Regions from separate parts of the Pantoea sp. CFCC18177 genome, predicted to be linked through region 3. Evidence: predicted binding sites of a transcription regulator. Region 3 holds the regulator's gene; each other region holds the start of a gene.
What was found. The regulator Fur, encoded in region 3, represses iron uptake genes when iron is present. The targets are predictions, from matches to a motif close to ATAATAATGAGAACNACTATCAA.
Positions count from the first base shown of each region.

Region 1 (10,247 bases), on a different contig from region 3:
GATCCCTCCAGACCTTCGGTGTAATCCACAGATCCGCCTACCAGATATTGCAGGCTCATTGGGTCCACCACCAGCGCCACACCCTGTTTCTCAATGGTCATGTCGCCGTCATTCATTTGATCGTCGAAAGTAAAACCGTACTGGAAACCACTGCAACCGCCGCCAGTGATGTACACGCGCAGTTTCAGCTCTGGATTCTCTTCATCCGCAATCAGGTTTTTTACTTTTTTCGCTGCTGCTTCCGTGAATTGCAAAGGCAGTGCTGCTACGTCGTCACTCATCTTATACTCCGGGTAAACGTCCAGGTCAGAAAACAACCTCAATGCCACTATTATCTGCCAGCCGCCCAGTGCAATCAAGTGCCGTGCTTGACACTGAGTGCCGCCTGCGCTGCGTTAAAGTATAGCGTGACTCAGGGCTTTAGCACCGGAGCGCCTTTCACCGCAGCCCGTTCTTCCTTAGAATGGCGCCAGAATTTTTTTCCAGAACAGCAGGAGCCGATCAATGAGTAAGTCAGAAAACCTGTATGCCGAAGCGCAACGCCTAATCCCTGGCGGTGTGAACTCCCCGGTACGTGCCTTTACCGGTGTGGGCGGCGTACCGCTGTTCATCGAACGCGCCGATGGTGCGTATCTGTTTGACGCCGATGGCAAAGCCTATATCGATTATGTCGGTTCATGGGGACCGATGGTGCTTGGGCACAACAATGCCACCATCCGCAATGCAGTGATTGAAGCGGCATCACGCGGCCTGAGCTTCGGTGCGCCGACCGAGATGGAAGTCAAAATGGCGGAGTTAGTGTGTGAGCTGGTGCCAAGCATGGACATGGTGCGTATGGTCAACTCCGGCACTGAAGCCACCATGAGCGCCATCCGTTTAGCGCGCGGTTTTACCCATCGCGATAAAATCATCAAATTTGAAGGCTGCTACCACGGCCACGCGGATTGCCTGCTGGTGAAAGCCGGTTCCGGCGCGCTGACTCTGGGCCAGCCCAACTCGCCAGGCGTACCCGCTGATTTTGCCAAGCACACCCTGACCTGCACTTACAACGACCTCGCCACCGTGCGTGCGGCGTTTGAACAGTATCCAGAGGATATCGCCTGTATCATCGTTGAGCCGGTTGCCGGCAACATGAACTGCATTCCACCGCAGCCAGACTTCCTGCCGGGCCTGCGCGCGCTCTGTGATGAGTTTGGTGCCTTGCTGATTATCGATGAAGTGATGACCGGCTTCCGCGTGGCGCTGGGCGGTGCTCAGGCCTATTACGACGTGACGCCAGACCTGACTTGCCTGGGCAAAATCATTGGCGGCGGCATGCCAGTGGGCGCCTTTGGTGGACGTCGTGATGTGATGGAAGCGTTGGCACCGACCGGTCCGGTTTACCAGGCGGGAACGCTCTCAGGTAACCCGATTGCCATGGCCGCCGGTTTCGCTTGCCTGACGCAGATTGCCCAACCGGGTACGCACAGCACCTTGACCGATCTGACCACTCAGCTGTCTGAAGGTTTGCTGGCGGCGGCTAAAGCAGAAAATATCCCGCTGGTGATCAACCACGTTGGCGGCATGTTCGGTATTTTCTTCACTGAAGCGGACAGCGTGACCTGCTACGCCGATGTGACAAAATGCGATGTCGAGCGCTTTAAGCGCTTCTTCCATCTGATGCTGGCAGAAGGGGTATACCTTGCTCCATCCGCCTTTGAAGCGGGCTTTATGTCGCTGGCGCACAGCCAGGAAGATATTCAGCGCACCATTGATGCCGCACGTCGTAGCTTTGCTAAGCTGTAAGCTTTGGTCGCCATTAATCGCGTAATGCATCTCAGCTAAGCGCTTTCTGGTCGCCATAAATGGCAACCCTACGACGATCGAGCGCGGTTTTCGTAGGGTGCATATTCATACGCACCAAGGCATTGGCAAGCATACATATAAGGGTGCCATATTTCGTAGGGTGCGCATTCATGCGCACTGGTTAGAAATGCGCACCCTATTTATGTTATGCGCGGCGTAACAACCAAATAAAATAGGGCGCACCGAAGAAGGTGGCCATCAGCCCTGCCGGGATTTGATCCGGAAACGCCAGCATTCTGCCGCACCAGTCGGCAAACACCATTAAACCTCCCCCCAGCAAACCTGCCATCAGCACTTGCGGTAGCGCACGACGGAACCCCAGCATACGCACAATATGCGGTGCCATCAGGCCGACAAAACTGAGTGGCCCAATGGTCAGCGTGGCCGTGGCAGTCAAGGCCGCCGCCAGCAACAGCAGGCTCAATCGCGATCCCGTTAACGCCATGCCTGCCGACCGTGCCGTGGCACTGCCCAGCGGCAGCAGCGTTAGCCAGCGGCTGGCCAGAGGTGCCAGAGCAATCAAAATCATCCCCACTACCGCGCTTTGTACCGCCTGCTCAAGACTGATGTTGTAGGTCGAGCCTGAAATCCATGTCAGCAAGCCACTCATACGTGGATCACCGCTGGCCATCAGCACCATTAACAGGGTGACAAAGGCACTGTTCAGCGCCATGCCCGCCAGCAGCATACGTTCGGGCGAGAAGCCACCTCGACTGGCCACCAGCATGATGATCAGCAGCGTCAGGGCGGCTCCCAACGCACCTGCAGGCAGCAACCACGCCACCGCATCACCGGGCACAAAGAACATCATCACCACGGCACCGCATGCTGCCCCTGAGCTAATGCCTAACACTTCCGGGCTCGCCATTGGGTTACCGGTGAGACGCTGAATCAACGCGCCCGCCACGCCCAGCATCATCCCGACTACCAGCGCGGCCAGCACGCGCGGCACACGCCACGGCAGCAGCTGATGCAACATCTCGCCGCTGACCCACGTCCAGCTGTGCGCATCGCGGCCAAACGTCAGAGCGACAGCGCCCAACAGCGCCAGCATCGCCACGCCAAACAGACACCAGCGCACGACGTTTTGCCGCTCCGCCGGGACCTTATCCCCCATGTTCATCGCCGGGGGGACTGAACCGGTGCGCAAGCGCGGCAACAACCACAGCAGAATCGGCACGCCAATCAGCGCCGTCGCAGTGCCAGTTGAAACCTCACGCCAGTGGCTGGTGAGCCACAGCACACACTGATCGGCCAACCACAGCAGCAGCGCACCAATCAGTGGTGCGAGTAGCATGCGGCTTAACAAGCGACGGCCTCCCAGCATTTTCGCCAGCAGCGGGGCAAACAGACCGATAAAGCCAATGATGCCCGCCACATTTACCAGCTGCGCACTGAGCAGAATCGCCAGTGCCAGCGCACCGATACGCGCCGCTGACAGTGCCAGGCCAAGATTTTTCGCCACGCCATCGTCCAGCCCCATCAGGGTCAATGGACGTAACAGCGCCAGCGCCACCACAAAGGCCAGCAGCAGGCGCGGCCACAACATTGCCACGTTGTGCCCATCCATCTGATTCAACGCGCCCGTGCTCCACAAGAACATGTTCAGCAGCTGATCATGATTGAAGATGGCAAAGATTTGATTCACTGAACCGGCATAGAGGCTGAGCACCAGCCCGGCAAGGATCAGCGTCACAGGTGACAAACGTTTTCCCCACGCGACACCAAACACCAGCACACCGACCAGCACCGCACCGCCCATCGCCGCAAATTGTTGCGTCAGTTCCCCACCCGGCAGATGCCAAAGCGTGGCGACGGTGATGCCCAGCTGTGCGCCCGACGACACGCCAAGCGTGGTGGGTTCCGCCAGCGGATTACGCAGCACCTGCTGGAACAGCAAGCCCGCTAAGCCGAGGCCCGCCCCGACCAGCAGCGCCAGCGCAAGACGCGATAGCAGACTGTGGTGAAACACCACTTGCTGGATATTGTTGATGTCTGGCGCAATGATCGCCTGTGTCCACTGTGCCGTTGGCAGTGCTTCACTCAGGTTGATATAGGTTAACGCCAGTGCCAGTAAACACAGGCTACTCAGCAGCGCGACAGGAAAAAGACGATGGCGCATCATTGCGACTCCAGCGCGTGTTCCAGCACGCGAATAAACTTCAGCGCCGAATAGGTCGCGCCGTAATACCACACTGCAGGCACGCGCTGGAAACGGCCAGCACGGATAAACGGCAGCGCCTGCCACAGCGCCGTTTTCATCACGCGCTGCATATCGCGGTCGTTATCGTGATCGAAGCAAATGACCTGCACGTCGCCCACGTTAGCCAAACGTTCAAGCCCGACTACCGCGCTGCCCCAGAAGTTGGTTTCACCGTGCCAGGCGTTGGTCAGGCCAAGGATCTCCATCACTTCCAGGAACAGGCTATTGGCGCCAAAGGTAATGGCGTGACGGCTGTCCATCAGTGACATCAATAATATCGGGCGACTCGCCCAGGGTTTAAGACGCTCACGCGCCGCCGCGAGCTGCTCATCGAGGTACTGCAGATGCTGCACCGCTTGCTCTTCTCGCCCCAGTCGTGCGCCCAGTGCATGCAACGAATTGCGCGCCGTGGTTAACGGTTTACCGTCACCGCTATTGAGATCAAAACCCATAGTGGGCGCAATGCGTTGCAGCTTATCCAGCGCCGGACCGTAGCCGTTGGAATGCAAAATCAGTGAAGGTTGCAGCTGCGTCATCAACTCCAGATTGGGTTCGGTACGCAAGCCAAGATCGATGGTGTTAGCGGGCAGCTGCGGCTCGCCCACCCAAATCCTGTAGTTACGCACATCGGCCACACCCAGCGGTGCCACGCCGAGCGCCATCATCAATTCAACGGGTAACCATTCCAGCGCCAGAATCCTTTGCAGATCGGGCTGAGACGCGTGCAAGGGCGCTACATTCATCAGGGGCGAAAGTGCCAGCGCCGTCAGTAAGCGACGACGGGAAATGTCAAACATGGCGAGGCCTCAGTAAACGAAACTGACGGGCGCACCGCCCTGGGGATGAGGCAAAATGCCCATCGGAATCCCGTAGATATTGCCCAGCACATCGGCCTGCATAATCACCTCGGGTCCACCCTCAGCAATCATCTCACCGCCGCGCAATGCCACCAGACGATCGCAGTAACGTGCTGCCATGTTGATGTCGTGCAGTACCGCGATCACCGTTAACCCGCGCTCACGGCTCAGGCGCTGAATCAATGCCAGCACATCAACCTGATGGGCGATATCCAGCGCAGAGGTGGGTTCATCCAGCAGCAGACAACGGCTATTTTGCGCCACCAACATCGCTAACCAGGCACGCTGACGCTCGCCGCCAGACAGGCTGTCCACCAGCCGTCCCGCGAAAGGTTTCAACCCCACCAGCGTAATCGCCTCTTCCACGCGGTCACGGTCTTCCTGGCCATAACGCCCCAGCGCGCCATGCCAGGGATAACGACCAATCGCCACCAGTTCGCGCACCGTCATGCCTTCCGCAGCAGGTAACTGTTGCGGTAAATACGCCACCTGACGCGCAAAATCTTTGCTGCCCCAGTGATCGACCGCCTCGTCATTCAACAGCACCCGGCCTTCACTCGCTGCATGATGACGCCCAAGCATTTTCAACAGCGTGGATTTACCCGAACCGTTATGACCAATCAGCGCCGTGACTTTGCCCGGTGCGAAGGTCAGCGAGAGGGGCTGCAACAGCGTGCGCCCAGGCACGCGAAAGCTGACGTTATCCAGCGTGAAGGTGGTTTCTGCGTGGTGCGGATGCTGCATGGTAATCCCTGGTTGATTAATTCATTGCACATCGAATTCTGTAGAGGCGGCCCATGAGCCGCCTCTTGGTACGTCTGAGGGCGACCTGAAGGCCCCCCTAACTCTTGTGGTTAGAAACGGAAGGTCGCCGTACCGACGATCTGACGCTCAGCGCCCCAGTAGCAAGCGTAATCACGATAGCAGCTGGCAACGTATTCACGGTCGAACAGGTTGTTGATGTTCACACCCACGGTTGAACCCGGCAGGCCGAAACGACCGAGGTCATATTTTAGCGCTGCGTCCACTGTGGTGTAACTCGCCACCGCAAAGTTCTGATTGGCGTTATCTCCGCTTGCGTACAAGCCTTGGCTTTCACCGACATAACGCACACCTGCACCCAAGGTCACACCAGACAATGCGGTTTCATGGAAGGTGTAGTCACCCCATAACGATGCCATATGCTTCGGCACCTGCACCGGCGTTCTGCCTTTAAGCACTGTATCTTCGGTGTATTCCGCATCGGTGTAAGTGTAAGACGCCGTCATGTTGATGTTGGCGTTCAAGGCCGCTTTCGCTTCCAGCTCAACACCGCGCGAACGAATTTCACCGCTCTGTACGCTGAAGTTAATATTGTTCGGGTCTGGCGTCAGGTTCTTGGTTTTCGTCAGCTGATAGATCGCCCCCGTAATCACAATTGGACGATCTTTCGGAACGTATTTCACCCCAGCTTCATACTGCTTCGCACGGGAAGGGTCGAAGGTTTCACCGCTGGCGGTGGTACCCGCCGTTGGGATAAACGATTCGCTGTAGCTGAAGTACGGCGCAATACCGTTATCAAAGACGTAGTTCAAGCCGCCACGCCAGGTAAAGGCCTGGTCATGGTTCTTCTCTTCGGTGTTGCCATTGCGATTCAGTGCTGAAGTCATCGCATAATCGTAACGACCACCTAAAGTCAGCACCCAGCGGTTCCACTCCATTTGATCTTGAGTGTAGAGACCGGTTTGCTCTTGACGATTCAGATACTGATAAGGGAATGGCGTGCCAATGATGGCATCGTTACCGTACTGAGGATTAATCGCACTGATTGGGGAGGCTGAGCCAAATGCCGCATCAATATCATTACGGGTGCGCTGATAATCCACCCCCATCAGCAGAGTATGGTCCACCGCACCGGTGCCAAATTTAGCCTGTGCCTGAGTATCTACCGCAAATTGATTCAGTTTCTCATCAGAAACCGCTGAACCACGGGTAATTTCATTAGTCGCGGAGTTAAAGCCATTACCGTAAATACTGCGATAATTGGTTCTTAAATCCGCATAGCGCAGGTTTTGGCGCACTGTCCAGGTGTCGTTAAAGCTGTGCTCGAAGTTGTAGCCCACCATTTTGGTATTACGCGAGATCTTGTTGCTGTCTTCGCCTTCATCAAAATTGGTCGGCAACTTATAGCTGCTGCCATCCGGACGCGTGATCCCTACAACGGTGCCCTGACGTGGCAGCCAGCCGTAATAACCGGTTTCAGGCTCGTTCTGGAAGTAGGTCAGCAGGTCAAAACGGGTATTGGCATCTGGGCGCCAGCTGAACGAAGGCGCGATGGTGTAACGCTTCTCTTTGTTCATCTCCTGCTGCGCATCGGCGCTGCGGGCTAAGCCGGTCAGTCGATAGCTGTAAACGCCGTCATCATCCAGCGAACCACCAAAATCAAAACCGGTTGAGAACAGGTTGTCGGTGCCCATCTGGAACTGCACTTCGCGCAGCGTTTCCTGCGTGGGTCGCTTGCTCACCAGCGACACCACGCCGCCTGGGTTACTTTTGCCATACAGAACAGAAACCGGACCACGCAGCAGCTCGGCGCGCTCCAGGAAGTAAGGATCGATAGCGAACTCAGAGTAGTTATCACCCTGCAATTTCAGGCCATCAAGATATTGGTTGGTGTTGGTTTCACTGAAGCCACGAATCGACAGTGCATCGATTACATCAGAGCTGCCACGGTTGCCGGTCAACACACCAGGCGTGTAGTTGAACGCACCTTTAACGCTGGTGACGGCATGCATTGCCATCTCTTCCTGCGTCACCACCGACACAGACTGCGGGTTCTTCTCAATCGGGGTATCGGTTTTGGTGCCGGTCGCACTGTGTTTGGCGGCAATGGTCGGTGCCGGGCCCCACGCGCTTTCCTGCGCGACGGTGTTACCGCCATTGGCAGTGACCACCACGGTATCTTCTGCCACCGCCTGTGCGCTCAGCGTGCCCAGTGTTAAAGAAATCAATAAAGCGAGCGGACGACGGGAAGTCGCAGCACGTGCAGAACAAGGATTGGAATTTCGCGCATTCATAAAAGGATCTCTCAAAAAAGGGAACAATGCAGGCGAATGAAAACGAGAATGATTATTAGACGCACGGATTTTAGGCGAAGTCCGGCAAGATCCGCAAGATGTAATGCCTGATGGCGGTGCGTTTGCGACCAGATCGTGCATGTCCATGATCGCGATTAATAAATCGCAGACACGAAAAAGGGCGCCGAAGCGCCCTGTGGTTTATACAGCTAACTACTTGCTGCCAAACATATCCTTGATCCAACCCGCTACGCCGTCAGCGTCTTTCTGCTCATCCTGCGGCTGTTGCTGTGGTTGCTGCTGTTGTTGCTGCTGGACCTGTTGCTGTTGAATTTGCTGTTGCTGCTGTTGGCAAAGCGCATTGGCATCCAGTGTCCACACCGGCATTGAACGCCAGGTGCTGCTGCCCGAACCGCAAACAAAGTTACCGGCAGAATCGACGTTCATCTGCGTGATATCTTCTGGCGGGGTCAGCTGCAGTGGCATCGGTGCCTGGTTATCGAGATAGCGACGATAAATCTGCATCGCACCGCTCGCACCATACAGCTTCGAGCTTTGGTTGTTGTCGCGGCCCACCCACGTGATCGCCACTTCTTTGCCATCGATACCAGCAAACCAGCTGTCGATCAGGTCATTGGTGGTACCGGTTTTCCCGGCCAGATGAGCATTCGGGTAACGCGCACCAATCGCCCGCGCCGTACCGTGATCCACCACCTGCTGCATCCCGTACAAGGTCAGATACGCCGCCTGCGCTGGCTCGACACGCTGGGCCTGCGGGAAGCTCTGATACAACACCGTGCCATCTTCTGCGATCACCGAACGCACCGCTGACAGATCGGCACGGTTACCGCCGCTGGCAATCGACTGGAACGCCTGAGCCGCTTCAATCGGCGTCAGGTTCAGCGCACCCAGCAACATCGCTGGCACCGGGTTGAGCTGATCTTTGCCCACGCCCAGCTTGGTCCAGGTATCGACAACCGAAGCCAGCCCCAGCGTCATCCCCAGGTTTACGGTCGGGACGTTCATTGAGTTAGTGAGCGCATCCACCAGCATCACTTTTCCGCTGAAACGCTTATCGTCATTCATCGGCTTCCAGACAGAACCGTTTGGCTGCTTCAGCGCAATCGGTTCATCCGCCAGCCAGGTGTTGAGACGATAGCTGTTCGGCTGACTCAACGCGGTAAGATAGGTGGCTGGCTTAGCCAGTGAACCAATCGAGCGTCGCGCCTGCAGTGCACGGTTGTATCCAGCAAACTGCGGATCGGCACCACCGACCATGGCGCGCACTTCGCCGCTGAAGCGGTCCACTACCACCATCGCCGTTTCCAGATCCTTCAGACCGCGCTGTTTTTTCAGCGCTGGAATACCTTCTTCCACCGCTTTTTCAGCCGCATCCTGTGAGATCGGATCCAGCGTGGTGAAGATCTTCACGCCGGACATATCTTTCACTTTATCGCCCAGTTTGGCCTGCAGTTCGTTGCGTACCATCTGCATAAACGCAGGCTGAGGGGTGATGACTCCACCTTTCGGCTGCACCCCCAGCGGACGTGCCGAGAGCATGTCGTACAGCTCCTGGTCGATGACGTTCTGCTGTTGCAGCAGGCGCAGTACCAGATTACGACGCTCCAGCGCCAGTTTCGGGTTGCGCCACGGGTTATACAGCGAAGCCCCTTTCACCATGCCGACCAGCATCGCCTGCTGATCGAGGCTCAGTTCATCCACCGGACGCCCGAAGTAGTACAGACTCGCCAGCGGGAAGCCACGGATCTGATCGTTACCCGCCTGGCCGAGGTAAACCTCGTTGAGGTAAAGCTCAAGGATGCGATCTTTGCTGTAACGCGCATCCATAATCACGGCCATGTAGGCTTCACGCGCTTTACGCCACAGTGAACGCTCATTGGTCAGGAACAGGTTTTTCACCAGCTGTTGCGTCAAGGTACTGCCGCCCTGCACCGCTTTACCCGCCGTGATGTTGGCGAGGAACGCGCGGCCAATCGAGTAAGGGCTGATGCCATCATGCTCGTAGAAGTGGCGGTCTTCGGTGGCAATCAGCGTGCTGACCAGCAAATCAGGGAAGCCCGCGCGCGGCACAAACAGGCGCTGCTCACCGTTCGGTGACTGCAACATGGTGATCAAACGCGGATCGAGGCGGAAGAAGCCAAAATCACGTCCGGTATCAAGGTTTTTAATCTCGCTCAGTTCGTTATTGCTGAACGTCAGACGCGCATTGATCTGCCCCTCTTTGCTGTCCGGGAAATCAAACGGACGACGCAGCAGGTCAATGGT
Region 1 is NZ_JBNBPL010000006.1:188,423-198,669, reverse strand. Features, by position in the region: gene erpA (iron-sulfur cluster insertion protein ErpA) at 1-281, opposite strand, end outside; gene hemL (glutamate-1-semialdehyde 2,1-aminomutase) at 505-1,785, shown strand; gene fhuB (Fe(3+)-hydroxamate ABC transporter permease FhuB) at 1,991-3,967, opposite strand; gene fhuD (Fe(3+)-hydroxamate ABC transporter substrate-binding protein FhuD) at 3,967-4,845, opposite strand; gene fhuC (Fe3+-hydroxamate ABC transporter ATP-binding protein FhuC) at 4,855-5,649, opposite strand; gene fhuA (ferrichrome porin FhuA) at 5,760-7,961, opposite strand; gene mrcB (bifunctional glycosyl transferase/transpeptidase) at 8,175-10,247, opposite strand, start outside.
Region 1: a site for Fur is predicted at 7,998-8,020, ahead of fhuA (ferrichrome porin FhuA). Genes of this name have one in related genera too.

Region 2 (10,247 bases), on a different contig from region 3:
CAGCATGCGACGGATCCAGAACAGGAACGGCACAATCATACAACCGACCACAAACGGAATACGCCAGCCCCATTCGGTGACCGCATCTTTCGCCAGCAGATGGTTCAGGCCAAGACCCAGCAGTGCAGCAAAGATCACCGCCACTTGCTGGCTGCCAGACTGCCAGCTGACATAAAAGCCCTTGCGCCCTTTTGGCGCGACTTCGGCCAGATAAACGGACACACCGCCTAACTCGACACCCGCGGAGAAGCCTTGCAGCAGACGCCCCAGCAAAATCAGAATCGGCGCGGCGGCCCCCAGGGTGGCATAACCTGGCACCAGGGCAATCGTCAGCGTACCCAGCGCCATCAGCCCCAGCGTCAATAAAAGCCCTTTGCGGCGACCGTGATGGTCAATGTAAGCACCGAGAATAATCGCGCCGAGGGGGCGCATCAGGAAGCCTGCACCGAAAGTCATCAAAGTGAGCATCAGTGAGGCGAAAGGGTCATCTCCGGGGAAAAAGGTTTTGGCAATCGCCGTTGCGTAATAACCAAATACCATGAAATCGTACATTTCAAGGAAATTACCGCTGGTGACACTAAAGATGGTTTTGGCACCGCCTTGCGATGGCTTTTGTAAAGACTGGCTCGCACTCATATTGATCTTCCTGGGGTTTTTCTTCCGTTTTAACCGGATACGCCAGGAATAGATGTGATCTGCTTCACCATTGCAGTTTACAAAAGTGAGACCAAAAGTAACAAGAAATTAACATTGCTATAGCGAGGCAAATAAAAAGGGCCGCTGTAAATAGCGGCCCTTAGGGTGGTGAGAGCGGTGAATTATTTCTTCACGGTCTCCATACCCATCAATCCAATCTTCAGATAACCCGCTTCTCGCAGTTGATCCATCACGCTCATCAGCGTTTCGTAATCCACTGACTTATCAGCCTGGAAGAAGATGGTGGTCTCTTTGTTGCCTTCGGTTTGTGCCGTCAGCGCATTCACCAGGGTTTCTTTGGTGACCGCATCATTACCGATGTAAATCTGCTTATCTTCTTTGATCGACAGATAGACCGGTTTTTCCGGACGCGGTTGCGGTGCGCTGGTGGAAGCAGGCAGGTTAACGCGCACATCCACCGTGGCTAATGGCGCGGCGACCATAAAGATGATCAGCAGAACCAACATAACGTCGATAAACGGCGTCACGTTGATTTCATGCATTTCGCCGTCGCCTACCGAGTCATCGTTTAAACGCATCGCCATAATACTTATCCTACGCGCAGTTTCTGTGCCGCCGCTGGACGGGTCGCTTCTTTTGCGGTATCCACGTTACCGAGGTCCAGATCGCGGCTTTGCAGCAGCATCACCTGAGCGGCCACATCACCCAATGAGGCTTTGTAGCTGGCAATCATGCGGGCGAAAACGTTGTAAATCACCACCGCAGGGATAGCAGCAACCAGACCAATGGCGGTGGCCAGCAGCGCTTCTGCGATGCCCGGCGCCACAACGGCGAGGTTCGTCGTCTGCGTTTTAGCGATACCGATAAAGCTGTTCATGATGCCCCACACGGTACCAAACAGACCGATAAATGGCGCAACAGAACCGATAGTGGCGAGGAAGCCATTACCACGACCGGCATGACGGCTGAATGCCGCAACGCGACGGTCAAGGCGGAAGCTGGTGCGCTCCTTGATACCATCAAGATCGTCGGCACCCGCTGAGAGTTCCAGCTCGTTTTGTGCATCATTCAGCAGCACAGCACTGTGGCTATTACTTTTAAAGCTTTCGGCGGCGCGGTAAGCATCATCAAGCGATCGTGCTTCGCCCAGTGCCTGCTGTTCGCGTTTCAGGCGACGTTTCGCCCCGCTCAGCTCAGCAAACTTGCCGAAGAAAATCGCCCAGGTGACAACTGAGGCCAGTAACAGGCCAATCATCACAATTTTTACCACGATATCGGCATGCTGATACATGCCCCAAACGGAGAGGTCCGTTTGCATCAAATCACTGGCTACCACGCTGCGTCTCCAACTTCTGTTGCACAGTTCACGATTGAAGCGCGGATCATAGCAAAAAAATTGACCGAAGTGATAGTAGTTCTCATTACTATTTACAATCCAAAAGTGCCTTGTAATTCCACAATTTGCCCATTGTTTTACAGAATACTGGCACCACTCTGATATTCCGTAATCTGGATCAACCCAGTGCGACATTTCGTGGTAACGTGGATGTTTTGCGGTAAGTGTCAGGAAAGGCAGTGATGGCAACGAATAAAATTGATACCACGCTGGTTAGCGCGGGACGCAGCAAACGTTACACTCAGGGCTCAGTTAACAGCGTGATTCAACGCGCCTCGTCACTGGTTTTTGACACCGTTGCTGACAAAAAACGTGCGACCGCAGGTCGTGCATCCGGTGAGCTTTTTTATGGCCGTCGCGGCACGCTCACCCACTTCTCGTTCCAGGACGCCATGACGGAACTGGAGGGCGGCGCAGGCTGTGCGCTTTATCCTTGCGGTGCAGCGGCGGTGTCGAACGCGATTCTTTCTTTTGTTGAAGCAGGCGATCACATTCTGGTCAGCGGCGCGGTGTATGAACCCACGCAGGATTTCTGCTCAAAAATCCTCAGTAAGCTGAACGTCTCCACCACCTATTTTGATCACTGCATTGGCAGCGAAATCGGTGAATTAGTCCAGCCGAATACGCGCGTGGTGTTCCTTGAGTCGCCCGCGTCCATCACCATGGAAGTGCAGGATATCCCGGCCATCGTGGCGGCGGTGCGGGCTAAAGCGCCAGACGCGATCATCATGATCGATAATACCTGGGCAGCGGGCGTCTTGTTTAACGCCTTGGAGCATGGCATCGATATCTCTATTCAGGCGGGCACCAAATACATTATTGGCCACAGCGATGCGATGATCGGTACTGCCGTTGCAAATGAACGTTGCTGGCCGCAGCTGCGTGAGAATTCGTACCTGATGGGCCAGATGGTAGATGCCGATACCGCCTACATGGCCAGCCGCGGATTGCGCACGCTGGGTACGCGCCTGCGCCAGCATGAAGAGAGCGGTTTGCAGGTGGCAGAATGGCTGGCTGCACAGCCAGAAGTGGCGCGCGTGAATCACCCCGCGTTAGCGCAATGCAAAGGGCATGAGTTCTGGCAGCGTGATTTCAACGGCAGCAGCGGACTCTTCTCTTTTATCCTGCATGAAAAGCTGAGCCGCGAGCAGTTGGCGAACTATCTCGACCATTTCCACCACTTCAGCATGGCCTATTCCTGGGGCGGTTATGAATCATTGATTCTGGCCAACCAGCCGGAAGAACTGGCAGAAATTCGCCCAGCTGGCGGCGTGGACTTCACCGGAACGCTGGTGCGGTTGCACATCGGTCTTGAGCATGTCGATGACCTGTTAGATGACCTGAAAGCCGGCTTTGCCCGCTTAAAGCAGTAAAAAGATAAACAAAACCTAAACCGTTCTGTGTGGCATCGGTGAGATCAACGAATACGATGCCACAGAACGTTAAAATAGAATCCTTGTGACTCGATGGGATAGCAGATGGGTGTTTTACATGAGATTGTCCACGCGCTCTGGCATCAGGATTTTGCCGCGCTGGCCAATCCAGATGTCGTGTGGGTTGTCTACGGCGTGATGTTTTTGACGCTGTTTCTGGAAAACGGTTTGTTGCCGGCCTCTTTCTTGCCGGGCGACAGCCTGCTGCTGCTCGCGGGTGCCATGATTGCCAAAGGCGTGATGGATTTCGTGCCAACTATGGTGATTCTGACCACCGCCGCCAGCCTCGGCTGCTGGCTGAGTTATCTGCAAGGCCGCTGGCTCGGGAATACCCGGTTGGTGAAAAGCTGGTTAATGCACCTCCCCGCGCAATACCACCAGCGGGCGTGGAACCTGTTTAACCGTCATGGGTTGATGGCGCTGCTGGTCGGTCGTTTCCTGGCGTTTGTACGCACTTTGCTGCCTACCATGGCGGGCATCTCTGGCTTACAGAACGGTCGCTTCCAGCTGTTCAACTGGCTGAGTGGCGCATTGTGGGTCGGCATTGTGGTGGCCATGGGTTATGGCATCAGTCAGGTGCCGTTTATCAAGCGCCATGAAGACCAGGTGATGGCCGTGCTGATGGTGCTACCGATGGTGCTGCTGTGTGTCGGGCTGGCTGGCAGCATTGTGGTGATTTGGAAAAAGCGCCGCCAGAAAGCGTAAATAAACGCTGTCATGTATTTGGTCGCTATCAATGGCGACCAAACAAGGTTTTGTAGGGTGCGCATTTATGCGCACCTGTCATTCACGCGGCGTCAAACGGTAACGTGAGTCGCACGCGGCTGGCCTCTTCTCCCGGCGTTACGCCGAAATAGCGTTTAAACTCCCGCGAAAACTGCGAAGGGCTCTCGTAACCGACGCGCACCGCTGCCGCACTGGCTTTCATGCCATCCTGCAACATCATTAATCGCGCCTGATGCAGGCGATAGCGCTTCAGGTATTGCAGCGGCGAGGTTTGCGTTACCGCTTTAAAGTTGTGATGAAATGCCGACACGCTCATGTTCACTTCCGCCGCCAGCATCTCTACGCTCAGGCTTTCTGAGAAATGGTTTTCGATGCGGCGCAACGCGCGCGCAATCTGACTGAATTGTGTCTGACGATTCACCAGCGACAGCAGTGCGCCGCCAATCGGCCCGGTTAGCACATAGTAAATAATCTCACGCACCAGCTGCGGACCCAACACACGCGCATCACGCGGTTTGTTCATCACATCCAACAAGCGTTCGGCTGCACAGAGCATCTCCTCGCTCATAAAAGCCGAATGGATGCCCGAGGTATGCAGCTGCGGCTGAAACTGCTCATCATCGCCAATATCCATCAGCAGATCCTGCAGACTGGCCGTATCCACGCTCAGACACATGCCCGCCAGCGGCTCTTCTAACGTTGCTTCGGTTTCACACTCCACCGGCAACGGTACGGTCAGCATCAGATATTTGGTGGCATCGTAGTGGAACACCGTGCTGCCGAGATAGCCGGTTTTACGTCCCTGGAACAGAATCACAATGCCGGGTTGGTACATCATCGGCGTGCGCGGCAGCGTTTCACAGGCATAGATCAGCTTGACGTTATCAACCGCGCACAACGGTTGCCGGGCATCATTCATTAACGCAATCACTCGCTGCGCCAGCTGGCGGCAAAGGGCATCATTCGGCATGGTTTTCTCTCTGGCAGCAAAAATCCAGTGTGCCGCAATGCTGCTTAAAGCTCCACCACTCTGGAGAATCAGGCAAGATTCTGGCAGAAATGACCAGGGCAAAACGGCGGTTTGATTGCCACAATGATCTCCTCGGTTAAGTTTGTTGACTAGACTTAACCACAGCGCTTTTAACGGTAAGTCACTGCGACAGATAAGGAGCAACTATGGCAGAGCAACCCATTATTAAACTGCACGACGGCAATATGATGCCTCAGCTTGGACTCGGCGTATGGCAGGCTAGCATTGAGGATGCCCGCAATGCGATTGTGGAAGCGTTAAAAGTGGGTTATCGCTCCATCGATACCGCCGCTATTTACAAAAACGAGGAAGCAGTCGGGCAGGCGCTGCAGGATACCGACGTGGCGCGTGAAGATATTTTCATTACCACCAAGTTGTGGAATGACGACCAGCAAAGCTGGCAGGCGGCGATGGAAACCAGCCTGAAGAAATTGCAGCTGGAGAGCGTCGACCTCTACCTGATGCACTGGCCGTGCCCAGAGAAAGATCACTATGTTGAAGCCTGGAAAGGCTTAATTGAGCTGCAAAAACAGGGCTTAACCAAAAGTATCGGCGTCTGTAATTTCCACGAAGCACACCTCAAACGTTTGATCGATGAGACCGGGGTTTCACCGGTGGTGAATCAGATTGAACTACACCCGATGCTGCAACAGCGCACCCTGCATGCCTGGGATGCAATGCATCACATTCAAACAGAATCCTGGAGTCCACTGGCGCAAGGCGGTAAAGGCGTGTTCGATCAGGAGATCATCCGCGATTTAGCCAAAAAGTATGGCAAGACCCCGGCGCAGATCGTGATTCGCTGGCATCTGGATAGCGGACTGGTAGTGATCCCTAAATCCGTTACGCCAGAACGCATTCGCGAAAACTTCCAGGTGTTTGATTTCAGGTTGGAAAAAACGGAGATCAGCGAGATTACCAAGCTGGATAGCGGCAATCGTTTGGGGCCAGACCCGGAGAAGTTTAACGGGTAGGATTATGCGGCTCAGTAGCGGTCGCCATGAATGGCGACCCTACGCGTTTGTCGCGGGATTGTAGCGTGCGCATTGATGCGCACTTTTACTTTAAGGAACTGAGTTCACCTGCAACTGCCCTGCCGTACCGCGATCCGCCAACTCCAGCGTCTGGCTGTAGTAGACAAACGGGAAGTGATCCGAAGAACTCTGCGGGAAGCTCACCAACAGCTCCACGTCGCCATCGACCCACACGGTATCTTTCCAGCCACGATCCTCGCCCATCGGTTGCGCGCCGTTGACATTCTTAATCAAGAACATCACACCCTGAATATGCAGCGACTGCGGACGATCGGCGTGGATAATCCAGCGTTCAAAGGTGCCCTGCTGCACGGTGGTATCGATGCGGCTCATATCCCACAGCGCGCCATTAATGCCCGGCGCACTGTCTCCGATGCGGAATTCACGCGTGCGCACCGCGACGCCATCCAGAATCTGATCCGCCAGTAGACGCATCGGCAGATTATCGGTAACCAACGGCAGTAAGCCCGTCGGTCGCAGGCTCAGCACCAATGTATTCGCCAGGATGGACGAGGGTTCAAACAGACCGCGCAGGCGATCCATCAGACCGGCGGCGGTACCTGCAGTAATCGACACTTCATCGCCTTGCGACATATCTACCAGCACTTCACGGCGTTCACCCGGTGCCAGTGACAGCGTCTGCACCGCCACCGGAGCGGCGAGGAAGCCTTGATCGCTGGCGATCACCGTGAACGGACGGTTGTCCGAGAAGCTCAGATCGAACCGGCGCGCGTTGGACGCATTCAGCAAGCGCAAGCGAACCCAGCCGCGAGAAACCTCGATGTACGGGTTCTGTACGCCATTCACCAGCAGGGTATCACCAAGGAAACCGCCGTCTGAAGGGGGGTTGTAAACCGGTGTGGCGAAGTTATCCAGACGCTTATCCTGAATAATCAGCGGGAAATCATCGACGCCATAGTGCTTAGGCAACGGCAGCGCTTTGCTGACGTCATCTTCAATCAGCCACATGCCGGCCAGGCCGTTGTAAACATGCGGCGCCATGCGATTTGGCGTATTGGCGTGATACCACAGTGTGGCAGCGCCCTGGCGAATCGGCAGCACTGGCGCCCAGTCTACGCCCGCAGACATCAAACGCGGCGCACCGCCCATTAACGCACCTGGCACTTGCAGCCCGCTGACGGTCATCGCCACCGGTTCGTTGAGGCGGTTACTGTAAATCAGCTTCACATCATCGCCGCTGTACACGCGCACAGTGGGGCCGAGGTACATGCCATTAATACCCCATACCGGCACCTTGTTGCTGTTTCCGCTGAACGACCAATGGCTGCGTTGCAACGTCAAAAACAGCGGCTGACCACGACGCGATTCGATCAATGGCGGAATCGGAAGCGGCACATCGCCTGGCGGTGCCGCAGCATGAGCAGCATAAGGCATGCTGCCTGAAGCCAGCGCAACGCCGGCGGAAAGCTGAATAAACTGACGTCTGCTGCAAGACATAAAACTTCAGACCTTTTGAGCGGGGCGTGAAGACGCCGTGTCCATGTTGTTTTTGTTAGTGGATTATTGCTGTGATGAGCATGGGGCAGCGGTACTGCCCCTGGTTGGCTAGATTTTACCGTTTTTTTCGCGTTCGGCGACTTCGGCGTTCAATTCTTCCAGCTTAGCAGACATTAATTCGCGACAATGGGTCGCTAACTTGCGTACTGAAGTGGTTTCAAACTGTTTGGTATCGACAGGCGGCAGCATTTCAACAATCACCAGACCATTGTTCCAGCGGTTGAGTTTCACTTTATCATGGGTGTTAGACACCACCACCGGGATGATCGGCACACCAGCGGCCACCGCAGCATGGAAGGCGCCGGTTTTGAACGGCAACAGGCCACGACCACGGCTGCGCGTGCCTTCCGGGAACATCCAGAAGGAGATTTTCTTTTTGTTGAACTGCGCCACCAGCTCACCGATGGTACCGTGTGCTTTGGCGCGGTTGTCGCGATCAATCAACAGATTGCCGGTTAACCAGTAAAGCTGGCCAAAGAACGGGATCCACAGCAGGCTCTTTTTACCCACGGTGACCGTGGTGGGCTGCACGATCTTCGCTGCGGTGATCATGTCGTAGTTGTTCTGATGGTTAGCGATATAAATCGCGTTGCCGTAACTCTCCGCATCGGCCGGTTTACGCAACTCCACTTTGACGCCAAACACGGTCGACAGGCGACCGAGCATATGACCAAAAGTCGCGACGTGACGCGGATTACGCGGTGAAAACAGACACCAGATACTGCCGAAGATACAGACCAAAATCGAATAAACGATAACAATAATCGTACGTAAAATTAGTAACATAGCTTCCTCAAAGTTGGCATTCCATCGCCTGGTCAGTATTATTCTTCGCTACTCGCGTCACTCTTTGGGCGCGCAGGCGCATTCACTTCCACGCTATCAATACGCTGCAAGCCACGCGACACACTACCGCGACGGCCACGATCGGCACGCACCTTCTGTAGGTCTTCATCACGCATAATTAACTTGCGCTTGCCAACATGGATGGTGATGGAACTGCCCGGTGGCAGAATCAGCAACCATTGCAGTTTATCCAGGCCCGCTGCGGCATCTGCGGATGGAATCGAGATGATTTTATTGCCTTTGCCTTTCGACATTTGTGGCAGATCGCCCACCGGGAACATCAACATACGGCCAGCCTGGGTAATCGCCAGCAGCATGTCATCGCCCGAATGCACCGCCATTGGCGTCATCACTTTGGCGTTATCTGGCAACGTCAGCAGCGCTTTACCCGCACGGTTACGTGAAATCAAATCCGCGAAGGTGCAGATAAAGCCGTAACCGGCATCCGAAGCCATCAGCAGTTTTTGATCGTCTGGCTCCATCAACACCTGTTCAAATGCCGCGCCCGGTGGTGGCGTGAGCTTACCGGTTAACGGCTCGCCCTGCCCGCGTGCGGATGGCAATGAAGTCGGATCCAGCGTGTAGCTGCGCCCAGTGGAGTCGATAAACGCCACCGGCTGGTTACTCTTACCGCGTGCTGCGGCCAGATAGCTGTCACCGGCTTTGTAGCTCAAGCCTGCTGCATCAATATCATGGCCTTTGGCGCTGCGCACCCAGCCCATTTGTGACAGCACGATGGTCACCGGCTCGGCGCTTACCAGCTCGTTTTCGCTCAACGCCTTGGCTTCTTCACGCTCGTGCAACGGTGAACGACGATCGTCGCCATAAGTTTGGCTGTCAGCCAGCAACTCTTTCTTCAGCAGGTTACTCATCTTGCGTTCGGACGCCAGAATCGCCTGCAGCTGATCACGCTCTTTTTCCAGTTCCGCTTGCTCACCACGAATTTTCATCTCTTCCAGTTTGGCGAGATGGCGCAGTTTTAATTCCAGGATCGATTCGGCCTGGGTGTCGGTCAGCTCAAAGCGCGACATCAAGACCTGTTTAGGCTCGTCCTCAGTACGAATGATGTGGATGACTTCATCAATATTGAGGAACGCGACCAGTAAGCCTTCCAAAATATGCAGGCGACGCAATACGCGATCCAGGCGGTAATTCAGGCGTCGCGTCACCGTATCGCGACGATACACCAGCCACTCAGACAGGATTTCCAGCAGGTTTTTCACCGCCGGACGGTTATCCAGCCCGATCATATTCAGGTTAACGCGATAGCTTTTTTCCAGATCGGTGGTGGCAAACAAGTGGTTCATCACCTGCTCAAGATCAACACGATTGGAACGCGGCACGATGACCAGACGCGTTGGGTTCTCGTGATCGGATTCATCACGCAGGTCTTCCACCATCGGCAGCTTTTTGTTACGCATCTGCGCAGCAATCTGCTCCAGCACACGTGCACCGGATACCTGATGCGGCAGTGCGGTAATCACCACATCGCCATCTTCCTTTTTCCACACCGCACGCTGGCGGATCGATCCGCGACCGTTCTGGTAAATCTTACGAATTTCGTCGCGTGGCGTGATGATCTCCGCTTCTGTCGGATAATCCGGGCC
Region 2 is NZ_JBNBPL010000039.1:6,696-16,942, reverse strand. Features, by position in the region: gene ACPUC8_RS24955 (MFS transporter) at 1-636, opposite strand, end outside; gene exbD (TonB system transport protein ExbD) at 819-1,241, opposite strand; gene exbB (tol-pal system-associated acyl-CoA thioesterase) at 1,247-1,975, opposite strand; gene metC (cystathionine beta-lyase) at 2,236-3,426, shown strand; gene ACPUC8_RS24935 (DedA family protein) at 3,532-4,191, shown strand; gene ACPUC8_RS24930 (AraC family transcriptional regulator) at 4,274-5,182, opposite strand; gene dkgA (2,5-didehydrogluconate reductase DkgA) at 5,389-6,216, shown strand; gene ftsP (cell division protein FtsP) at 6,307-7,734, opposite strand; gene ACPUC8_RS24915 (1-acylglycerol-3-phosphate O-acyltransferase) at 7,843-8,580, opposite strand; gene parC (DNA topoisomerase IV subunit A) at 8,619-10,247, opposite strand, start outside.
Region 2: a site for Fur is predicted at 2,063-2,085, ahead of exbB (tol-pal system-associated acyl-CoA thioesterase). Genes of this name have one in related genera too.

Region 3 (10,247 bases):
CCTAATGCCTGGCCGGCTGGCTCCTGGACAGGTGAATCCATGATAACCTATGCCAAGGTCACAACCGTAAGAACTTTAGCCATGATTTTGAACGCCCGTCTGCAAACTGAACAATCTTCGCCTGATGCCACACCGATTCTGTTAATTCATGGCCTTTTTGGCAGCCTCGATAACCTGGGTGTACTGGCACGCGGAGTGCGCGATGCACGCCCAACGCTGCAAGTTGATGTGCGTAACCATGGGTTATCCGAACGCAGCGAGATCATGAATTATGCCGCGATGGCGCAAGACATCGTTGACACACTGGATGCTCACCAGATTGAACGTGCCAGCGTGATTGGCCATTCGATGGGCGGAAAGATCGCCATGGCATTGAGTGCCGTGGCACCGGAACGCATCGAGAAGATGGTGTTGATCGATATCGCCCCGGTTGATTACCAAACGCGCCGTCACGATGAAATCTTTGCCGCGATTCGTGCCGTGACCGCCGCAGGCGTGACGCGTCGGAGTGAAGCCGCAGAAGTGATGCGCCAGTACATCAACGAAGAGGGAGTCATTCAGTTCATCCTGAAATCGTTTGCCGAGGGGGAATGGCGCTTTAATGTCCCTGTCCTGTGGGATAACTACACCACGATTTCTGGTTGGGAAGCCATCCCTGCCTGGCCCCACCCGGCACTGTTTATTCGTGGTGGTGATTCGCCTTATCTGGACAATCAGCATCGCGATGCGCTGCTGCGTCAGTTCCCGCAGGCCCATGCACATGTGATCAGCGGTGCCGGTCACTGGGTGCACGCGGAAAAACCTGATGCGGTTTTGCGCGCGGTTCGTCGCTTTTTTAACCTGTAAAAGCAAAAGCTTGCTGTTAGCGGTTTAGGGTTGGCGTCACGGATGGCGCTGGAGTATGATGTCGCGCTAAAAATTTGCCGCGGATGATTTTTTCGCCGCGGTCGGGCCGATAATGTATAAATCGCGCAGCGCCTTTCCGCCGTTCGCGCCCACTCAGTTTCACAAATCATGGCAAAAGAACAGACAGACCGTACCACGCTCGATCTTTTTGCAGACGAGCGGCGTCCCGGTCGACCAAAAACCAGTCTGCTGACGCGTGACGAACAGTTACGTATCAACAAACGTAACCAGCTCAAGCGCGATAAAGTGCGTGGGCTGCGTCGTGTTGAGCTAAAGATGTCCAGCGAAGCTGTTGACGCACTTAACACCTTGGCCGATCAACAAAACATCAGTCGCAGCGAATTGATTGAACAAATGCTGCTGGCGCAACTCAAACTGTCTTAGCGTGTGCAGACCGCACACAGGAACACAAAGTTAAGGCTTTACACGTTCCGCGCTTTTCACTGGTCTGCTATCATTCGCTTAAATGTGCAGTCAACTGACTTACTTTCACAATCAGGATTTAAGAGGTTATCTAACCCATGGCAATCGTAGGCATTTTCTTCGGCAGCGATACCGGCAACACTGAAAACATTGCAAAAATGATCCAGAAACAACTGGGTAAAGATGTCGCCGAAGTGCATGACATTGCCAAGAGCACCAAAGAAGATCTCGCAGCGTTCGATATCCTGCTGCTGGGCATTCCGACCTGGTATTACGGCGAAGCACAGTGTGACTGGGATGATTTCTTCCCAACCCTGGAAGAGATTGATTTCAATGGCAAACTGGTTGCGCTGTTTGGTTGTGGTGACCAGGAAGATTATGCTGAGTACTTCTGCGACGCAATGGGCACCATTCGTGACATTATTGAACCAAACGGTGCCGTTATTGTTGGGCACTGGCCAACGGAAGGTTATCACTTCGAAGCTTCGAAGGGCCTGGCAGACGACAAACACTTCCTGGGTCTGGCGATTGACGAAGACCGTCAGCCTGAACTGACCAACGAACGTGTTGATGCATGGGTTAAGCAGATTTTCGATGAGCTGCAACTAAAAGAGATCATCGAAGCCTGATCCCCTTCCCTACCCGATGTGAGCGGTGTCTCACATCGGAACAAAGGAATCTCCTATGAAAATAATAGCGACGGTTTTTTAACTTTTCCCCGCAAATCTGTAGAATACCCGCAATGGTCATCCGCTTATTCCTCGCTCTTTAGAATGAGGCTGAGTGAAATGGAAACCCAAACCACTACGTTTCTCAATGGCATAAGCGATGTTTATCCTTACAGCTTTTGTTGATTTTACGCGACGCCTTGGTTTTCATTTCACTGCTTGGGTTCTATAATGAGACGCAAATGAGAATATGCGTGACCTAAACATTCAAGGCCTTTGAGCCGTAAGTGACTCGCAAAGTAACAGGACAATATCCGCATGACTGACAACAACTCCGCATTGAAGAAGGCTGGCCTGAAAGTCACTCTCCCAAGATTGAAAATTTTGGAAGTGCTTCAGGGACCAGGACCAGAGTCCCACCATGTCAGTGCGGAAGATTTGTACAAGCGCCTGATTGATATGGGCGAAGAGATTGGTCTGGCAACGGTATATCGCGTTCTTAACCAGTTTGATGACGCAGGTATCGTCACCCGTCATAACTTCGAAGGCGGTAAATCCGTATTCGAACTTACCCAGCAACATCACCACGATCATTTGATCTGCCTGGATTGTGGCAAAGTGATTGAATTTAGCGACGAATCAATTGAAACGCGTCAGCGTGAAATTGCGACTCGCCATGGCATTAAACTCAGCAACCACAGCCTGTACCTTTATGGTCACTGTGCGCTGGGAGACTGCCGCGAAGACGACACGCTCCACGACAAGTAATGACGTGTGCTATGCAATATAAAAAAACCGGTGCTCGTCACCGGTTTTTTTATGCCTGCAATCAGGCAACAAAGGTTTCGTGGAGATAGCGCCAGCGTGGAATGGTGGTGCTGCAGTCCAACACCGCCAGCGAAATGCGGGTCTGGTTAGTCCCGTTCATCATCTGTAATTCACGATACTGAATGGTAATCTCATTGCTTTGCTGAGAAATGATGGCATGTTCGCTGGTGGCGATTCGCATCCCCTCACGCTGACCGTGCAACTGACGAAACAGTGTTTCAGTCGCGTTCAGGTCCAGTTCTTTGCCATGTGGTGTGACCATTTTGAATTCTGGATGAAAGTGCGACAGAAGCAGTTCCATGCTGTCATCGCTGCCCTCTGCTTGATTGAAAATACGTTCAATCAGCTGATGCAAAACCACCACACTGTGTTTAGCTTCCAACGCGAGACTTGTCATTTTTTTTCCTTTGATAACCCGCAGAGCCCTGTCTGAGAGCGGATAGCCTACCTGAAAAAAAGTTTTTGACACTCGCTAATGGGTTAATTTTACTAAAGTCAGAATTGTCGCAATAACAGCCAACAAGCAGATTTCACGGCCCGCAGCATAAATGGTTGCAGGAGGTGAATTACAGGCAATAAAAAAGGGCGATTGCTCGCCCTTAGATGATCATATTGTGCTATACCCGTCATACTTCAAGCCGCAGGTGCGTTGGCTGCCTTCATTCACCCCAGTCACATACTGGTGTATGCTCCCGGGGATTCGTTCAGTTGCCGCCTTCCTGCAACGCGAATTATTTTGGGTATATCGCAAACATGATTACTCGCCGATTTTGGCAAAGGTATCACGTAGCCCGACAGTGCGGTTGAACACCAGTTTACCCGGCTGCGAATAGACGCTATCCGCACAGAAATAGCCTTCACGTTCAAACTGATACGGCGCAGTTACCGAAGCAGTACGCAAACCAGACTCGACAAAGCCCTGTTTGATTTCCAGTGAATTCGGGTTAATGGTGGTCAGGAAGTCCTCTGCCGCTGCCGGATTTGGCACGCTGAACAGACGATCATAAAGACGGAACTCAGCAGGCAGCGCGTGAATCGCTGACACCCAATGAATCACCCCTTTCACCTTGCGACCATCTGCAGGATCTTTGCTCAGCGTGTCGACATCACAGGTTGCATAGATGCAGGTGATGTTACCCTCTTCATCTTTTGCCACACGCTCAGCGCGGATCACATAAGCATTACGCAGACGCACTTCTTTACCCAGCACCAGACGCTTGTACTGCTTGTTGGCTTCTTCGCGGAAGTCAGCACGATCGATCCACACTTCGCGGCTGAACGACACTTCGCGGGTTCCCATCTCCGGCTTATTCGGATGATTAGGCATAGTCAGCGTTTCTTCATGGCCTGCTGGCAGATTCTCGATCACCACTTTCAGTGGATCAAGAACCGCCATGGCACGTGGTGCGTTCTCATTGAGATCGTCACGAATGCAAGATTCCAGCGAGGCCATCTCAACGATGTTGTCCTGCTTGGTGACACCGATACGACGACAGAATTCGCGAATGGACGCAGCGCTGTAGCCACGGCGGCGCAGACCTGAAACGGTCAGCATGCGTGGGTCATCCCAGCCTTCAACCACTTTCTCGGTAACCAGTTGCGTCAGCTTACGCTTCGACATCACCGCATATTCCAGATTCAGGCGCGAGAATTCGTACTGACGCGGATGCTGAGGAATGGTGATGTTGTCCAGTACCCAGTCGTACAAACGACGGTTGTCCTGGAACTCCAGGGTGCAGAGCGAGTGCGTAATGCCTTCGATGGCATCAGAGATGCAGTGAGTAAAGTCGTACATCGGGTAGATGCACCACTTATCACCGGTCTGGTGGTGGTCGGCAAACTTAATGCGATACAACACCGGATCGCGCATCACGATAAAGCTGGACGCCATGTCGATTTTTGCGCGCAGGCAAGCTTTACCCTCTTCGAAGCCGCCATCACGCATTTTCTGGAACAGCGCTAAGTTCTCTTCCACGCTGCGATCGCGATACGGGCTGTTTTTACCCGGTGCGGTCAGCGTGCCGCGGTATTCACGGATCTCATCCGCTGACAGTTCGTCAACGTAAGCCAGACCTTTATTGATCAGCTCAACCGCGTAGTTAAACAATTGGTCAAAGTAGTCTGAGGAGTAACGAATGTCTCCGCTCCAGTCAAAGCCCAGCCATTGCACATCACGCTTGATGGATTCAACGAACTCCAGGTCCTCTTTAACCGGGTTAGTGTCGTCAAAACGCAGGTTGCACTGTCCTTGATAATCTTGCGCGATACCAAAGTTCAGGCAGATAGATTTCGCATGGCCAATATGCAGGTAACCATTGGGCTCAGGCGGGAAACGGGTATGCACACTGCTGTGCTTACCGCTCGCCAAATCTTCGTCGATAATCTGACGAATAAAGTTCGTTGGGCGGGCTTCAGCCTCACTCATCTCAAAATCCTCAAAACAATAGCGGGTGATTTGTACCACGAAGTAACGGAGTATGATCCACAAAGCGCAGGAGGGAAACAACCGTTTGTTGGTCGTTTTAAAACAAAAAAGGCAGGAATTGCTTCCTGCCTTCTGGCTAAATCACAAGGACTTAGTTTTTCACTTCATACAATGGCGTTACGCCCGCGACAACAGAACCGCTTGCCAGCAGATTCAGACCGGCGAAATCATCGCTGTTGCTCACGACTACCGGACTGATCATTGAGCGTGCATTGGCGTTGAGGAAGTCCAGATCCATTTCCAGAATCGGCTGACCCGCCGTCACCGTTGCGCCCTCCTCCACCAAACGTGTGAAGCCTTTGCCTTCCAGCGCGACGGTATCCAGACCCATGTGCACCACGATTTCGACACCATTCGCTGCTTCCAGACAGAAGGCGTGGTTAGTATTGAAGATTTTCACCACGGTACCGGCAATCGGTGCCACGACAGTTTTATCGGTTGGCTTGATGGCCAGGCCGTCACCCACGGCTTTGCTGGCGAAGGCTTCATCTGGCACTGCATCCAGCGCAACGATTTCACCACTTACCGGCGCAACCAGCGTGGCAATCACGGCTTTCTCGCTATTAAGCACCGCCTGAGGTTTAGCCGCAACCGGAGCTGCTGCTGCAGCAGGCGCCGCAGTGGCCGCTACCGGGCCTTTACTCAGCACGGTTTTCATCGCGCTGGCGATGCTTTCTGCCTGCGTACCGACAATCACCTGCACACTCTGTTTGTTCAGACGAATCACACCGGAAGCGCCCAGACGTTTCGCTACACCTTCATTGACCTGTGCTGAATCTTTCACGTTCAGACGCAGACGGGTGATGCAGGCATCGATGTTGGTCAGGTTTTCAGAACCGCCAACGGCAGCAATATAGCGACGCGCCAGTGATTCGGTTTGGCTCTCGCCGCTACCGCTGTGATCAACGTTCACATCGTAGCCATCGGTTTCATCGCCCGCAGAGAGTTCACGGCCTGGCGTCATCAGATTGAATTTCTGGATAGTGAAGCGGAACACCACATAATAGATGGCGAAGAACACCAGACCTTGTGGGATCAGCATCCACCAGTTAACCGCCAGCGGATTTCGGGTGGAGAGCACCATATCCACCAGCCCGGCACTGAAGCCGAAGCCGGCGATCCAATGCATACTTGCCGCGATAAACACGGAAATACCGGTCAACACCGCATGGATGACATACAGCACCGGTGCCACGAACATGAAGGAGAATTCCAGCGGTTCAGTGATACCGGTGAAGAAGGCAGCAAAAGCCGCCGCCAGCATGATACCGCCGACTTTGGCGCGGTTTTCTGGACGCGCACAGTGGTAGATCGCCAGCGCAGCGCCCGGCAGACCAAACATCATAATCGGGAAGAAGCCTGCCTGATAACGACCGGTGATTCCTGGGATACCGGTACCATTGGCAATAGATTGCGCACCACCGAGGAACTTAGGAATGTCGTTAATACCGGCCACGTCAAACCAGAACACCGAGTTCAGGGCGTGGTGCAGACCCACCGGAATCAGCAAGCGGTTAAAGAAGGCGTACACGCCCGCACCGACAGAACCCAGTTTCTGGATGTGTTCACCGAAGTTCACCAGTCCACCAAAGATGATCGGCCAGACATACATCAGAATGAAGGCGACGACGATCATCAGGAAGGAGACCAGAATCGGCACTAAGCGGCGTCCGCTAAAGAACGACAGCGCTTTTGGCAGCTCAACGTGGCTAAAGCGGTTGTACACTTCAGCGGAGAGAATGCCGACCAGGATACCTACGAACTGGTTATTGATTTTACCGAAGGCAGCAGGAACTTGCTCCACCGGCATTTTCTGAATCATTGCCACCGCAGCAGGTGAACAGAGCGTGGTCACCACCAGGAAGCCGACAAAGCCGGTTAACGCGGCTGCACCATCTTTATCTTTGGACATACCGTAAGCCACACCAATGGCAAACAGCACAGACATGTTTTCGATAATGGCGGAACCGGATTTGATCAACAGTGCCGCCAGCGCATTGCCTGCACCCCAGCTGTCTGGATCGATCCAATACCCCACACCCATCAAGATTGCCGCTGCCGGCAGCGTCGCTACCGGCACCATTAGCGCGCGGCCGACCTTTTGCAGATATCCTAAAATACTCACCTTATTCTCCCCCTATGAGACTGGCGTTTGCCGTGGCGTGGGTTGATTTTATTATCCCGACGCCCGGTACCTTGATGACATCATTCACCACGAGGCGCAGTGTAAAGATAAATTAATTCGCCTCGCAAATTAAAACCACAGTAACTGTGACTTTAATCACCATAATGGACGTTTCTTGCTGCGAAATGCTAGCCACCACCACAAACTTATTTTATGATGAAAAATATCAAGTCGCACTTTTCCCTGCTGGTTACGCTTAAACGGATTACGCTTAAGGGCAGCAACCTAAACCAGAATCGGCGACTACATTTTCCTAATCTTAATTGAGGTGAAGACATGAGACTGATCCCTTTGGCCACACCTACCCAGGTGGGTAAATGGGCTGCACGCCACATTGTTAACCGCATTAACGCGTTTAAGCCTAGCGCAGAACGTCCCTTCGTGCTGGGTCTGCCAACCGGCGGTACACCGCTGGAAGCTTACAAGCACTTGATCGAGATGCACAAAGCGGGCCAGGTTAGCTTCAAACATGTTGTGACTTTCAATATGGATGAGTACGTTGGCCTGCCAAAAGAGCATCCAGAAAGCTACCACAGCTTCATGTTCCGTAACTTTTTCGATCACGTTGATATTCAACCAGAAAATATCAATCTTCTGAATGGCAATGCACCCGATATTGACGCAGAATGTCGCCAGTACGAAGAGAAGATCCGCGCTTACGGTAAAATCAATCTGTTTATGGGCGGCGTAGGTAACGATGGACACATCGCGTTTAACGAACCGGCCTCTTCACTCTCCTCCCGCACTCGCATCAAAACCCTGACGCATGAGACCCGCCTGGCGAACTCACGCTTCTTCAATGGGGATGTGGATCAGGTGCCTAAATATGCGCTGACCGTGGGCGTGGGCACGCTGTTAGATGCAGAAGAAGTGATGATTTTGGTTACCGGTCATGTGAAAGCGCAAGCGCTGCAGGCCGCAGTGGAAGGTAACGTGAACCATATGTGGACCATCAGCTGCCTGCAATTACATGCGAAATCTGTGGTGGTGTGTGATGAGCCAGCCACCATGGAACTGAAAGTGAAAACCGTGAAATATTTCCGCGAAATGGAAGCGGAAAATATGAAGGGTGTGTGAAAACACGTTGTCATAACCTGCAGCGCAGGCTGCAGGCTTAGCCGGGAGAGAAAAACGATGTACGCATTAGTAAACGGCCGGATTTTTACTGGCCACGAAATTCTGGACGATCATGCCGTGGTGATTGCCAATGGCCTGATTGAACGCGTGTGCCCACGTGATGCGCTTGATGCGAACATCGCGCAGCAGGATGTGGCTGGTGCATACATCGCTCCCGGATTTATTGATTTGCAACTCAACGGCTGTGGCGGTGTGCAGTTCAACGATGACATCGATGCCCTGAGCGTGGAAACGCTGGAAATCATGCAGCGCGCCAACGAAAAATCGGGCTGCACCAGTTATCTGCCAACGCTGATCACCAGCACCAACGAATTAATGAAGCGCGCCGTTGAAACCATGCGCGCCTATTTAGCCAAACATCAAAATCAAGCACTGGGTCTGCATCTGGAAGGGCCGTGGCTGAACAAAGCCAAAAAAGGTACGCATAACCCAGAGTTGATTCGTCTGCCTGATGCGGAAATGGTCGACTTCCTGTGTGCTAACGCGGATGTGATCACCAAAGTGACGCTGGCGCCAGAGAATGCAGGCGACGACGTGATTCGCCAACTGCGCGATGCGGGCATTATTGTGTCAGCGGGCCACTCCAACGCCACCTATGAAGAAGCCAAAGCCGGCTTTAGCGCGGGCGTGAGTTTTGCCACCCATCTTTATAATGCAATGCCGACCTTCGCAGGCCGTAAACCCGGTCTGATCGGTGCGCTGTTTGATTCACCTGATGTATACTGCGGCATCATTGCAGATGGTTTACATGTCCATTACGCTAACGTGCGGAATGCAAAACGCATCAAAGGCGACAAACTGGTGTTAGTGACGGATGCCACAGCACCGGCAGGCGCATCGATTGATAAATTCATTTTTGCAGGCAAAACAATATACTATCGCGACGGCCTTTGCGTTGACGAAAACGGTACCCTGAGCGGTTCGGCACTGACCATGATTGAGGCAGTGCAGAACAGCGTGGAGCATTGCGGTATCGCTCTGGATGAAGCGTTGCGGATGGCAACTCTGTATCCAGCACAGGCAATGGGCGTGGCAAAACAGTTAGGTTCAGTGACAGCAGGAAAAGTCGCTAACCTGACCGTCTTTACCCGCGATTATCAAATCACTAAGACGTTAGTCAATGGAGACGACGTCCTCAGCGAGTAAGTACTGAATGACCACTGGCGGCCAGACTCAAATAGGAAATGTCGATCTTGTCAAACAACTTAACAGTGCAGCCGTTTACCGGCTGATTGATCAACAGGGGCCGATTTCGCGCATACAGATTGCCGATCTCAGCCAGCTTGCGCCCGCCAGCGTCACCAAAATTACGCGTCAGCTTATCGAACGCGGCCTCATCAAAGAGGTGGAGCAACAAGCTTCCACCGGTGGGCGCCGCGCCATCTCTATCGTTACTGAAACCCGTCATTTTCATACTATCGGCGTCCGCCTGGGCCGCAATGATGCGACCCTGACGCTGTTTGATCTGAGCGGAAAATCACTGGCACAGGAAGATTATCCTTTACCGGAGCGCACGCAGGAAACGCTGGAGAATGCGCTGTTCAATGCCATCACCGCGTTTATGGCTGCGCATCAACGCAAGATTCACGAACTGATTGCGATTGCAGTGATCTTG
Region 3 is NZ_JBNBPL010000010.1:57,544-67,790, forward strand. Features, by position in the region: gene ybfF (esterase) at 82-846, shown strand; gene ybfE (LexA regulated protein) at 1,015-1,290, shown strand; gene fldA (flavodoxin FldA) at 1,428-1,958, shown strand; gene fur (ferric iron uptake transcriptional regulator) at 2,316-2,765, shown strand; gene ACPUC8_RS12535 (hypothetical protein) at 2,827-3,222, opposite strand; gene glnS (glutamine--tRNA ligase) at 3,583-5,250, opposite strand; gene nagE (N-acetylglucosamine-specific PTS transporter subunit IIBC) at 5,402-7,429, opposite strand; gene nagB (glucosamine-6-phosphate deaminase) at 7,772-8,572, shown strand; gene nagA (N-acetylglucosamine-6-phosphate deacetylase) at 8,630-9,778, shown strand; gene nagC (DNA-binding transcriptional regulator NagC) at 9,786-10,247, shown strand, end outside.